DNA from 4 places in the Serratia sp. C2(1) genome. Region 4 is predicted to be linked to each of the others. Evidence: predicted binding sites of a transcription regulator. Region 4 holds the regulator's gene; each other region holds the start of a gene.
What was found. Region 4 encodes PurR, which represses purine synthesis genes. Its sites were predicted from a motif close to CANGCAAACGTTTGCNTG; they were not measured.
Positions count from the first base shown of each region.

Region 1 (3,209 bases), on a different contig from region 4:
CCCAGCGGGAGGGGGAAACGCAGAGAATTAAATCGCCCAGCCGCCGGCGTAGAACGCCACCAGCGCGACGGCAATCAGCACGGTGCCGATATTCAGCCTGCGCCATTCGCCGGAGCAAATGCGGCCAATCACCAGCGAGCTGAAGCCCAGCATGATACCGGTGACGATATTACAGGTCAGCACGATAAACACCGCGCACAGCAGGCCGGACATGGCGTCGACGAAGTCGTTGAAATCCAGCTTGGTGACGTTGCTTAACATCAGCAGGCCGACGTACATCAGCGCCGGTGCGGTAGCGTAAATCGGCACCAGATAAGACAGCGGCGACAGAAACAGGATCAACAGGAACAGCACGCCAACCACGGTTGCGGTCAGGCCGGTTTTCCCGCCCGCTGCGGTGCCCGCTGCGGATTCGATATAGACCGCCGCCGGAGCCGCGCCCACCAGGCCGGAGAAAATGCTGCTCAGGGAATCCGAGGTCAACGCCTTGCCGCCGTTGATGATCTGCCCGTCTTTGTCCAGCAGGTTCGCCTGACCGGCCACCGCGCGAATGGTACCGGTCGCGTCAAACACTGCCGTCATCACCAGCGCCAGCACGCTAGGCAGCACCACGGGTTGCAACGCCCCCATGATATCCAGGCTGAAGATCAGCGAGTTGCCATTGGCGTCCGCCAGGCTTGGCATGGCGAACAGCCCCTGATATTTCACCGCCGGATCAAACAGCAGACCAATCACCGAAATAGCGATAATCACCAGCAGAATGCCGCCGGGGACACGCAGTTTTTCCAACCCGAAAATCACCGCCAGGCCGAGTAGCGTCATCACCACCGGGAAAGACGTAAATGCACCCAGCGCTACCGGCAGGCCATCCAGTGGGTTCTTCACCACCAGACCCACGCCATTGGCGGCGATCAGCAGCAGGAACAGGCCGATGCCGATACCTGTGCCATGCGCCACGCCCATCGGCAGATTGCGCAAGATCCAGGAACGGATGCCGGTGATCGAGATAATGGTAAACAGTACGCCCATCAGGAATACCGCACCCAGCGCCACCGGAATGCTGATGTGTTGGCCCAGCACCAGGCTGAAGGCAGTGAAGGCGGTCAGGGAAATCGCACAGCCGATGGCCATCGGCAGGTTAGCCCACAACCCCATCAGCAATGAGCCGAAACCTGCGACCAGGCAGGTGGCGACGAACACCGCCGTGGGCGGGAAACCCGCTTTACCCAACATGCTCGGCACCACGATCACCGAATAAACCATCGCCAGGAAGGTGGTTAATCCCGCCACCACTTCCTGTCGCACGGAGCTGCCGCGTGCGGAAATATTAAAATAGCCATCAAGCCCGCCTTTTGGTTTAACGGCGTTGTTCGCTTGAGAATTCGACATGTTGCTGTCCCCTGTGTGTCATTGCCAGCCCGTTTCAAAAGGCTTGTTATTCCGCCCGCGCATGTTCATTACGGAATCGTTTCCGTCACGTTGGCTTCCCTGCCCTTCGGCCGCGCCGCCCATCGGCGCCGCGTAAAAAGGCAAACGTTTAACTCTCATCGCGTGATGCGGGTGATTTATGGTGGTTTATTCAAGGCAAACGATTATCCGGCCTTCCATACCCTCTGATCAACCAAAGATCGCGGCAATTCATGCAGAAAAGCGCCGAGATCAATCATTATCGAAAAGGCGATATTTGTCACATAGGTAAATCCGATGGGAGCGCCCCCGGCTCAGGGGGCAAAAACCGGTTACTGAGCCTGTGCGGCTTTTTCGTCCATGTACATCAGTTCCCAGATATGACCGTCCAAATCCTGGAAACCGTGACCGTACATAAAGCCGTAATCCTGCGGCTGATTATAGGTATTGCCACCGGCGGCTATCGCCTTGCGCACCACACTGTCCACCGCCGCCCGGCTGGGCTGCGACAGGCAAATCAGCACTTCCGTCGCTTTCCTGGCATCGCCAATCGGGTTCGGGGTGAACATTTTGAATTTATCGTGGGTCAGCAGCATCACGTAAATGGTATCGCTGACCACCATGCAGGCGGCGGTATCATCGGTAAACTGCTGATTAAAGCTGAAACCCAGCCGGGTGAAAAACTCGATGGATGCAGGCAGATTGCCCACCGGCAAGTTAACAAAAATTTGCGTAGCCATAGGCTACCTCCGAGCAGACATTAACCCCTCAAGTATAGATCATGCCATCAGCTCAGCAGTTCATAAGGACCACCCTGCTCCAGCGCCCGTTGATAGGCCGGGCGGGTATGAATTCGCTGCAGATAGCCGCGCAGCTTCGGGCAACCGTCCAGCGAGCCGCGCGCCGCCATCGCCTCCAGTGGGAAGCTCATCTGGATATCCGCCGCGCTGAAGTCGTTGCCGACAAACCAGGTGCTTTTGCTCAGGTGCTGCTCGAGATAGTCGCGATGCGTGGCGATCTGTTTGTCCAGATACTCTCGCTGAACCCCTTTGCCAATCGCCCCCGCCACCGGTCGCAACAACCAGGGGATTGGCGGTTGTCCCAGGCGACCGAACACCAGCTTCATGACCTGCAGCGGCATCAGCGATCCTTCCGCATAATGCAGCCAGTAACGGTATTGCTGGCGGGCATGGTGGTCGGTCGGGATAAACAGCCCCTGGGCATCGTAGGCCTCTTGCAAATATTCGATAATGGCGCCGGATTCCGCCAGGGTCAGATCGCCATCGACAATCACCGGAGATTTGCCAAGCGGGTGGATCTTTTTCAGCTCCGGCGGAGCCAGCATGGTTTGCGGATCGCGTTGGTAACGCTGCACCTGATAAGGCACACCCAGTTCTTCCAGAAACCACAAGATACGCTGCGAGCGTGAGTTATTCAGATGGTGCACGATAATCATGAAGTTTCTCCAATCCGTTGCCAAACCAGTTCGCCAATCTGCACGCCGTTGCCGATTTGCAGCGGCACGGTGCGCAGCGTCAGCCGATCGTCAGTGAAGCTGTAAAAGCGTACCTGACGGCTGCCGATCCAGTTGGGGAATGAGCTGCCCTCGACCAGGTGAACAATTCGCTGGTCGCTCTCATCCACCCGATAACGGCCGAAGTAACAAATCATATTGATGAAGGCGGCGCGGATTTCCTGCTCGTTGCCCTGGCCAAAATCGTCAGCGGTAAAGCGCGGCCGCGTAGCGCTGTAAAGCTGCGCCGCCATGGTGCCGTTGGCCTCATAATTAATGCGGCCCAGCA
Region 1 is NZ_JAZFBA010000003.1:296,756-299,964, forward strand. Features, by position in the region: gene V2S86_RS19425 (NCS2 family permease) at 28-1,389, opposite strand; gene V2S86_RS19430 (VOC family protein) at 1,740-2,147, opposite strand; gene V2S86_RS19435 (glutathione S-transferase family protein) at 2,195-2,863, opposite strand; gene V2S86_RS19440 (lipocalin-like domain-containing protein) at 2,860-3,209, opposite strand, start outside.
Region 1: V2S86_RS19425 (NCS2 family permease) is a predicted target of PurR. The motif match lies at 1,527-1,544, and genes of this name have one in related genera.

Region 2 (3,209 bases), 460 kb from region 4:
ACGGTTGGCATAAAACAGATCGGCGGTTTGCTGTTGGGCGGCGATGGTGTGCGCATCCAAAGGTTTAATGGCGGTCGGAGGACGATGGTCCAGATAGGTGGCGATCACCTTTTCCGGCAGGCCCATGGCGTTTGCCAGCAGCGTGACGCTTTGTGCGCGATCGCTGCGGGTGAGCGCATCGGCCTGGGTCAGCACCTCAAGCACCTGGCTGATAAAGGGTCCGTGCGCTTGCGCATAAGGGCGAACCGCCAAATAAAACGAACCTGTTTGATTCAGACCACTGCCGTCGCCCAGCACCCGTACGCCGCCCTGCAGCAATGCGGCGGAATAGTACGGATCCCAAATCGCCCAGGCATCAACGTTGCCTTGCTGGAAGGCGGCGCGGGCATCGGCCGGGGTCAGGTAAATGGGTTGGATATCGGTAAATTGCAGCCCGGCTTTCTGCAGGGAGCGCAACAGCAGGTTGTGGGAACTGGAGCCTTTCTGGAAAGCGACCTTATGGCCTTTCAACTCAGCGACGGTTTTGATCGAGCTGTTTTCCGGTACCAGGATCACTTCCGCCTTGGGTTTTGGCGGCTCTACGCCGACATAAAGCAGATCGGCGCCGGCGGCTTGGGCGAAGATCGGGGGGATATCGCCGGTGCTGCCCAGATCGATACTGCCGACGTTCAGCGCTTCGAGCATTTGCGGGCCGGCGGGGAATTCTATCCAGCTGATTTTGGTCGAGGGAAAACGCTGTTCCAACAGCTTATGGGTTTTTGCCAATACCAGGCTGACCGATCCTTTTTGGTAACCGATGCGAAACTGCGCCGGATCCTGCGCGTTGGCGGCATTGTTCCACGCAAGGGAGAGGATGCCGGCTAAAGTGCCGGCGCCAAGCCAGCGGCGGAGTGAAGAAAGTCGCTTCATCATGATGTCCTTTTCCTTATTATTCTCTTCTCAGTCAGGCAGTTTGACGGGCAAACAGGGAAGGGGAGTGCTTTACCCTGGGCGGCTTACGGCGGCCGAGCGCAAGATAAAAGCTTTCCAGCGCCTCTTCCAGGCGGGTTGCCACGCCGTCAGACAGGCTGATCTCTTCATCTCTCAGCACCACCTGGCTGTCGTCGGCAAACACGCCGTGCAGCACTTCCTGCGCTTTCAATGCCGCCAGCACTGGCTTGAGGGCGTAGTCCACCGCCAGCATGTGGCCAATGGAGCCGCCGGTGGCCAGTGGCAACACGACCTTATGCTCCAGGGCACGTTCCGGCAGCAGATCCAGCAGGGTTTTCAGCGCGCCGGAGAACGAGGCTTTATAGACCGGCGTCGACACCAACAAACCGTCTGCCTGAGCTAACTGCTCGGCAAAGGCTTTGATTGCCGGGCTGTTAAAATTGGCGTAAAGCAAATCCTCGGCATCAAAATCGTGCAGCGTGTAGGCAATGACTTCCACGCCTTGTTGCTGTAACCAGTTTTGACTCAGGGTAAGCAGCGCGGCTGAGCGCGAGGGGATGCGGGGGCTGCCGGCCAGTGATATAACGCGCATTGCCACTCCTTATAACTAAAAGTTAGGTTTAATCAGGAAATGTTCGTGATCTGTTTTAAAACTACCAGTTAGGAGCAGGTTGCTTAAATCTCATTTTTTGATTTTGATATGCGCAAATGCGGATTGGCGGCGATAAGAGGAAAACGATTGCGTAAAAACCGCTTTTTTTGCTTTTAATCAATTCCAATTGATCGGGGTATGCCGGATAATCGGCCCCCGGTTTGCAACCGGGAAATCAGGAGAGTACATGTACTACCCCATCATCAGGAAAGCGTTGTTCCAGCTCGATCCCGAGCGTGCGCATGAATTGACCTTTCATCAGCTTCGCCGTATCACCGGCACCCCGTTAGAATTTCTCATTCGTCAGTCTGTGCCGGCCAAGCCGGTTAGCTGCATGGGGCTCTCTTTTAAAAACCCATTGGGGTTGGCCGCCGGTTTGGATAAAGATGGCGAGTGCATCGATGCGTTCGGCGCCATGGGGTTTGGCTTTGTCGAAGTCGGCACTGTGACGCCACGTCCGCAGCCGGGCAATGATAAGCCGCGCCTCTTCCGTATCGTGGAAGCAGAAGGCCTGATCAATCGCATGGGTTTTAATAACCAGGGGGTGGATAATCTGGTTGAAAACGTTAAAAAATCCCATTTTGGCGGTATTTTGGGGATCAATATCGGCAAGAATAAAGATACCCCGGTAGAGCAAGGAAAAGACGATTATCTGATCTGCATGGATAAAGTTTATCCGTATGCCGGCTATATCGCGATTAACATTTCGTCACCAAATACACCAGGGTTACGATCCTTACAGTATGGTGAAGCGTTGGACGATCTTTTAGCCGCCATTAAAAATAAGCAGCAGGAATTGCATGAGCGGCATCACAAATATGTACCGGTCGCGGTAAAGATCGCGCCGGATCTTTCTGAAGAAGAATTGATCCAAATAGCCGACAGCCTGGTGCGTCATAATATCGATGGCGTGATCGCGACCAATACAACGCTGGATCGCAAGTTGATCCAGGGGCTGAATTACTGCGAGCAAATGGGGGGCCTCAGCGGTCGTCCGCTGCAGGCGAGCAGCACCGAAGTGATCCGCCGTCTGTCGATTGAGTTGCAGGGGCGTTTGCCGATTATCGGCGTTGGCGGAATTGACTCTCTGACGGCAGCGCGCGAAAAAATGGCAGCCGGTGCTTCGCTGGTGCAAATTTATTCCGGATTTATCTTCCACGGTCCACGCCTGATTAAAGATATCGTTAACTACATCTAATATTTTTTGTTTCATTTTCAACCGGGGGTTTATTTCTTCCCCCGGCTCGTCTATATTTTGTCCACTAGCATAAATATCGTTCGCGGAATTATCTGATGTTTGAGCTACTTTATCGGTGATAAAATCGCCTTTTGGGTAAATACAGCGTGGCATGGGCAGCGAGAAGGATAAGAGATGAAGATAAAACCTGACGATAATTGGCGTTGGTATTTTGACGCCGAACACGATCGGCTAATGCTGGATTTAGCCAATGGGATGATCTTCCGCTCACGCTTCCCTGCCAAAATGTTAACGCCGGATGCCTTCGATGAATGCGCCTTTTGCGTTGATGACGCTGCGCTTTATTTTAATTATGAAGAGCAGTGCAAACAGATAAAGCTCAGCCATGAGCAACGCGCAGAGTTGGTATTAAACGCGCTGGTGGCCTAT
Region 2 is NZ_JAZFBA010000001.1:2,331,040-2,334,248, reverse strand. Features, by position in the region: gene V2S86_RS10990 (sulfonate ABC transporter substrate-binding protein) at 1-909, opposite strand, end outside; gene ssuE (NADPH-dependent FMN reductase) at 944-1,522, opposite strand; gene pyrD (quinone-dependent dihydroorotate dehydrogenase) at 1,770-2,780, shown strand; gene V2S86_RS10975 (cell division protein ZapC) at 2,955-3,209, shown strand, end outside.
Region 2: pyrD (quinone-dependent dihydroorotate dehydrogenase) is a predicted target of PurR. The motif match lies at 1,659-1,676, and genes of this name have one in related genera.

Region 3 (3,209 bases), 1.1 Mb from region 4:
GGCTGCAACTTGCAAGCTATAGGGGATAAATTAATGCCCGCCGCATTTGTTATAATATAACAAAACCCGATTTACCACAGAGCCTGCGCGGTTTAGCCGCTGCTGACTCGTTAATAGAGATATGTTATAAGGTCGGTCTGAATGTTCACTCGCTCTACGTGACGTCTCACTTCATCTTGTTAGGACTAAAACTATGGTTACTTTCCACACTAATCACGGCGACATCGTTATCAACACCTTTGCTGACAAAGCGCCGGTTACCGTTGAAAACTTCCTGAACTACTGCCGTGCAGGTTTCTACGACAACACAATCTTCCACCGTGTTATCAATGGCTTTATGATTCAGGGTGGCGGTTTTGAGCCAGGCATGAACCAGAAAGACACCAAAGCGACCATCAAGAACGAAGCCAACAACGGTCTGAAAAACACCGTGGGCACCCTGGCGATGGCACGTACCAACGATCCGCACTCCGCTACCGCTCAGTTCTTCATCAACGTGGCTGACAACGACTTCCTGAACTTCCGCGCCGAGAACGCGCAAGGTTGGGGTTACTGCGTATTTGCCGAAGTGGTTGAAGGCATGGACGTGGTCAATAAAATCAAAGCCGTGAAAACTGGCCGCAGCGGCATGCACCAGGATGTTCCGGTAGAAGACGTGATCGTCACCAGCGTTACCGTCAGCGAGTAATCGCGGCTGCATGAATACGCTGTTCATCGCGGATCTGCACTTATGCGCACAGGAACCGGCAATCACTGCCGGTTTTCTGCGTTTTTTGCGGCACGATGCGATCCACGCCGAAGCGCTGTACATTCTTGGCGATCTGTTCGAAGCCTGGATCGGCGATGACGATCCCGAACCGCTGCACGCGGAGATTGCCGCTGAGCTGAAGACGCTGCAGCAAGCCGGCGTGCCCTGCTACTTTATCCACGGCAACCGCGATTTCCTGCTCGGCAAGCGCTTTGCCCGCGCCAGCGGCATGCAACTGCTGCCGGAAGAGAAAGTGCTGGAGCTGTACGGCCGCAAAATCCTGATCCTGCACGGCGACACGCTGTGTACCGACGATCAGGCCTATCAGCAGTTCCGCCGCAAGGTACATAATCCATTAATCCAAAAGCTGTTTTTGGCCATGCCCCTGCGCTGGCGCCTGAAGATTGCCGCCAGGATGCGCGCGCGCAGCCGGCAGAGCAATCAGGGCAAATCGCAAGCCATTATGGACGTCAACCCGCAGGCGGTTGAGCAGGCGATGCTGAACCATAACGTACACTGGATGATTCACGGCCACACCCACCGCCCGGCGGTGCATGAGCTGGAACTGAGCAACGGCAAGGCCCACCGCGTGGTGCTGGGCGCCTGGCACACGGAAGGCTCGATGATCAAAGTCAGCGCCGACGCCGTCGAACTGATCCAATTCCCCTTCTAACCCCCTGACTTGCCACGCGAGTAATAAAATTCGCGTTTTCGACAGTGAAAACCGGCGACGCAACCGTTTTCCTCGCCGTGCGCTCATGGTATGATCTGCGCCCTCATTCGGCCTCCCGCCGCAGGCAACCGGCCGTCGTTTGTACACTTACAGGAGCCTTACACCCATGGGAGCCAACGCCGCTTCAGCCGCCAATGCTGGAGTTAAAATCGCAATTGTAATGGGATCGAAAAGTGACTGGGCCACCATGCAGTTCGCGGCCGAAATCCTGACCCAACTCGATGTCCCCTTCCATGTCGAAGTCGTTTCCGCTCATCGCACGCCAGACAAGCTGTTCAGCTTCGCCGAACAGGCCACCGCCAATGGCTTTGACGTGATCATTGCCGGTGCGGGCGGTGCTGCGCACCTGCCGGGCATGCTGGCGGCGAAAACGCTGGTTCCGGTGCTGGGTGTTCCGGTACAAAGCGCCGCGCTGAGCGGTGTAGACAGTCTGTATTCTATCGTGCAAATGCCGCGCGGCATTCCGGTCGGCACCCTGGCGATCGGCAAAGCCGGTGCGGCCAACGCCGCGCTGCTGGCGGCGCAAATTCTGGCGCTGCACGATACCGCGCTGGCGCAACGTCTGGCCGACTGGCGCCAGGCGCAGACCGAAGAGGTGCTGAACAACCCGGATCCGCGGGAGGAAGCATGAAGCCGGTTTGCGTACTGGGCAACGGCCAATTGGGGCGCATGCTGCGCCAGGCCGGCGAACCGCTGGGCATCGCCGTTTACCCGGTCGGCATCGACGCCGAGCCGGAAGCGGTGCCCTATCAAAACAGCGTGATCACCGCCGAAATCGAACGCTGGCCGGAAACCGCGCTGACGCGTGAATTGGCGACCCACAGCAGCTTCGTCAATCGCGATATTTTCCCCCGTCTGGCGGACCGCCTGACGCAAAAACAGCTGCTCGATCAGCTCGGCCTGGCCACCGCGCCGTGGCAATTGCTGGCCGATGCCGCCGAGTGGCCACAGGTGTTCGCCACCCTCGGCGAACTGGCGATCGTCAAACGTCGCGTTGGCGGTTACGACGGCCGCGGCCAATGGCGCTTGCGCCCGGGCCAGGAAGCGGAGCTGCCGGCGGATGCCTACGGCGAGTGCATCGTCGAGCAGGGGATTAACTTCTCTGGCGAGGTTTCGCTGGTGGGCGCGCGCGGGCACGACGGCAAGTCGGTGTTCTATCCGCTGACCCATAACCTGCATGAAGAAGGCATTCTGCGCACCAGCGTGGCACTGCCGCAGCCTGACCCCGCCCTGCAACGGCAGGCTGAGCAGATGCTGGCGGCGATCCTCGACGAGCTGAACTACGTCGGAGTGATGGCGATGGAGTGCTTTATCGTTGGCGACAGCCTGCTGATTAACGAGCTGGCACCACGGGTGCACAACAGCGGCCATTGGACGCAGAACGGCGCCTCCATCAGCCAGTTCGAACTGCACCTGCGCGCCATTCTCGCCCTGCCGTTGCCAAAACCGGTGGTAAGCACACCGTCGGTGATGGTCAACCTGATCGGCACCGCCGTGAATCAACAGTGGCTGGCGTTGCCGTTGGTGCATTTGCACTGGTATGAGAAAGAGGTGCGCGAAGGCCGCAAGGTCGGCCACCTCAACCTGAACGATCCGAGCGCCGCCGCGCTGCAACAGGCGTTGCAGGCACTGGCGCCGCTGCTGCCGGCCGAATACCAGAGCGGCCTGGCCTGGGCAGGGCAAAAGCTGGTTTAAGGCTTTACTTCGCACCAACATCAAAGGGTTCAG
Region 3 is NZ_JAZFBA010000001.1:2,965,912-2,969,120, forward strand. Features, by position in the region: gene ppiB (peptidylprolyl isomerase B) at 194-688, shown strand; gene lpxH (UDP-2,3-diacylglucosamine diphosphatase) at 699-1,421, shown strand; gene purE (5-(carboxyamino)imidazole ribonucleotide mutase) at 1,588-2,112, shown strand; gene purK (5-(carboxyamino)imidazole ribonucleotide synthase) at 2,109-3,176, shown strand.
Region 3: purE (5-(carboxyamino)imidazole ribonucleotide mutase) is a predicted target of PurR. The motif match lies at 1,478-1,495, and genes of this name have one in related genera.

Region 4 (3,209 bases):
ATTGGGGAATACTGTCATTCTTTCGATATCTGTTCCGGGGCCAAGGTTGGTAACGTCGACATGCGTTTAATTCTTACGCTTTTTGTGCTGTTGTTTACACAGCTATTCTTAAATCTGGCGCACGCTGCGCCACAGGCACGTGTTGCCGCCGAGCAGCGCAAGAGCCACGTTAATGAAGCTCGGCCGGATGACCGCAAGAAAAAGAAAGCGGCAAAGACCAGCAAAAAAGTGAAAGTTACTGCACCGCAAAAAACTACCAAGGTTTCCAAAGCCAAAACAGAAAAAACCGCTAAAAAGATCGTTAGCGCCAAATCGAAACACTCAACCCAGAAAATAGCCAAAATCAAAGTAACCCCACCTAAAAAGGGCTACAAAAAAGGCTATGGCCGCCATCGGGAAGCCGGTATGGCCACCGCCAAATTGGTACGTGACGATAAGCCACTGAAACTCAGCCCGGCGCACAAAAAGCGCTATCAGCACGCCAAGCAAACCGCCATGGCCAAGCTGATGGATCAAATGGGCAAACCTTATCGCTGGGGCGGGACTTCGCCAAGAACCGGTTTCGACTGCAGCGGCCTGATTTATTACGCCTATAAAGACGTCGTGAAAATCAAGATGCCGCGCACCGCCAACGAGATGTATCACCTGCGCGACGCAGCGCCGATCAAGAAAAACGAGCTGGAAAGCGGTGACCTGGTGTTCTTCCGCATCAACAACCGCGGCGTGGCCGATCATGTCGGCGTCTATCTGGGCAACGGCAAATTCATTCAGTCACCGCGTACGGGCGAGGAAATCCGTATCAGCCAACTGGACAACGACTACTGGCAAAACCACTACATTGGCGCACGCCGTGTGGTAACGCCGAAAACCATTCGATAATATCCCCCGCGGCTGGTACTCCCCCGGCCGCACTCCACGCAAGCTACGGCAATCGTTCTGTCCTTCGGTGCTTTCGCCGCGCTCTGACAACGCGTTAGCCAACCGCATGAAAAATTTCCAGGCATGGGTGTAGTTGGGTGCTTGTGAAAAAATATGACGTAATGGCAGGAAACGCGAACAGGCGCAGCAGGCTGCGCCTGTATTACAACCGGGGATCAGTTCAACGCCGCAGTGAAGCTAAAAGCGATAATAACGGCCAGCGCGCACACAGTAGTGAACAGTGACATTTTCAGATCGGTATCCATTACAACTCCTTTTCAGACGGGTTTTCCCAAGGATAAAAGGCACACAATTAATGCGTCAAACCATTTTCCCACAGTTAGGCAATAAAATCTTGTTATCATTTCCCGGTTTATAATACTGATTACCTCTTCCACTTTGGCTCAATATGGGACAAAATTCGCAGTTCACAACTGCGTACCGGCAAAATGCCCCTCCTGACCAAGCGCTGACGACTTCAACACACTAAAAACTCAGTTTCGCTTATTTGGAAGAAGGATCTACGCAGGCAAACGATTAACATCACACTTACATGCTGCAACATGTGAGCTCAGGAGTCATTCTTTACATGGCAACGATTAAAGATGTGGCCAAACGCGCTGGCGTTTCCACCACCACCGTTTCGCACGTCATCAATAAGACTCGTTTCGTCGCCGAAGAGACCAAAGCGGCCGTTGGGGCCGCGATCAAAGAGCTGCACTATTCTCCCAGCGCCGTGGCGCGCAGCCTGAAGGTCAATCACACCAAATCTATTGGTCTGCTGGCCACCTCCAGCGAAGCGCCCTATTTCGCCGAAGTGATCGAGGCGGTGGAAAACAGCTGCTACAGCAAAGGCTATACGCTGATCCTGTGCAATTCGCACAACAACCTGGACAAGCAACGCGCTTATCTGGCGATGCTGGCGCAAAAACGCGTCGATGGCCTGCTGGTGATGTGCTCTGAATACCCGGATCAATTGCTGGGGATGCTGGAAGATTACCGTAACATCCCGATGGTGGTCATGGACTGGGGCGCAGCACGCGGCGATTTTACCGATACCATTATCGACAACGCCTTCGAAGGCGGTTATCTGGCCGGCCGCTATCTGATCGAGCGCGGGCACCGCGATATTGGCGCCATTCCGGGCCAATTGGCGCGCAATACCGGCGGCGGCCGCCATCAGGGCTTTTTGAAAGCCATGGAAGAAGCCAATATCGAGGTGCGCGACGAGTGGATTGTTCAGGGCGACTTCGAACCGGAATCCGGCTACAAGGCCATGCATCAGATATTGTCGCAGAAACAACGTCCAACGGCGGTATTCTGCGGCGGCGACATTATGGCGATGGGCGCTATCTGCGCCGCCGATGAGCTGGGGCTGCGCGTACCGCAGGATATTTCAGTTATCGGCTACGATAACGTGCGCAACGCGCGCTATTTCACCCCGGCGCTGACGACGATCCATCAGCCCAAAGAGCGTTTGGGCGAGATGGCGTTCACCATGCTGCTGGATCGCATCATCAGCAAGCGTGAAGAGTCGCAGGTCATTGAAGTGCATCCTAAGCTGGTTGAACGCCGCTCGGTCGCCGACGGCCCCTTCATCGATTACCGCCGCTAGTCACACCGTCGCCGGGAGCCTGGGCGGTTTCCGGCGTCACTTCGCTCAGCCATTCCTGATTCAAGGTTTCACTGTCCCCCAGGTAGTCCAGCAGCCAGGCCATCGCCGGCGATGGGGTATTCTGCTGCCAGGTCAGGCAGCAGGGGCTGGCGGGAAATGGCTGTTGCAGTTGCAGCGCCACCAACTCACCGCGCTGCACCAACGGCAGCACCTGATGCGCAGGCATCATGCCGACGCACAAACCGGCGCACAAGCAATCCACCGCAGATGCCCAATCCGGCACCACCAACCGCCGCTGGTTATCCAGCGTCCAGGTAACCCGTTTGGGCAGATTGCGCGAGGTATCCTCCAGACACAGGGAAGGGAAAGGCCGGAGCTGATCATCGTTCAGCAGGCCATCCAACGCCGCCAATGGATGCTGCGGGCCGGCGACACACAACCAGCGCATATCGCCCATGTCACGAAAGGCAAAACCGCCGCCGACAGGCACCGCTCGCGTAGCGCCGATCGCCATATCGGCGCGGCCGTCCACCAACGCATCCCACACGCCGTTAAATACTTCCGGCTGGATCAGCAACTCAACATCGGGGAAATGACGATAAAAATCCAATACCAGCCGGCGGCTGCGCTGCGGCTTGACGATGATATCCACCGCAATTTTCAATTGGCCGCGCCA
Region 4 is NZ_JAZFBA010000001.1:1,873,604-1,876,812, forward strand. Features, by position in the region: gene V2S86_RS08690 (C40 family peptidase) at 61-879, shown strand; gene cydH (cytochrome bd-I oxidase subunit CydH) at 1,095-1,184, opposite strand; gene purR (HTH-type transcriptional repressor PurR) at 1,508-2,533, shown strand; gene punR (DNA-binding transcriptional activator PunR) at 2,514-3,209, opposite strand, start outside.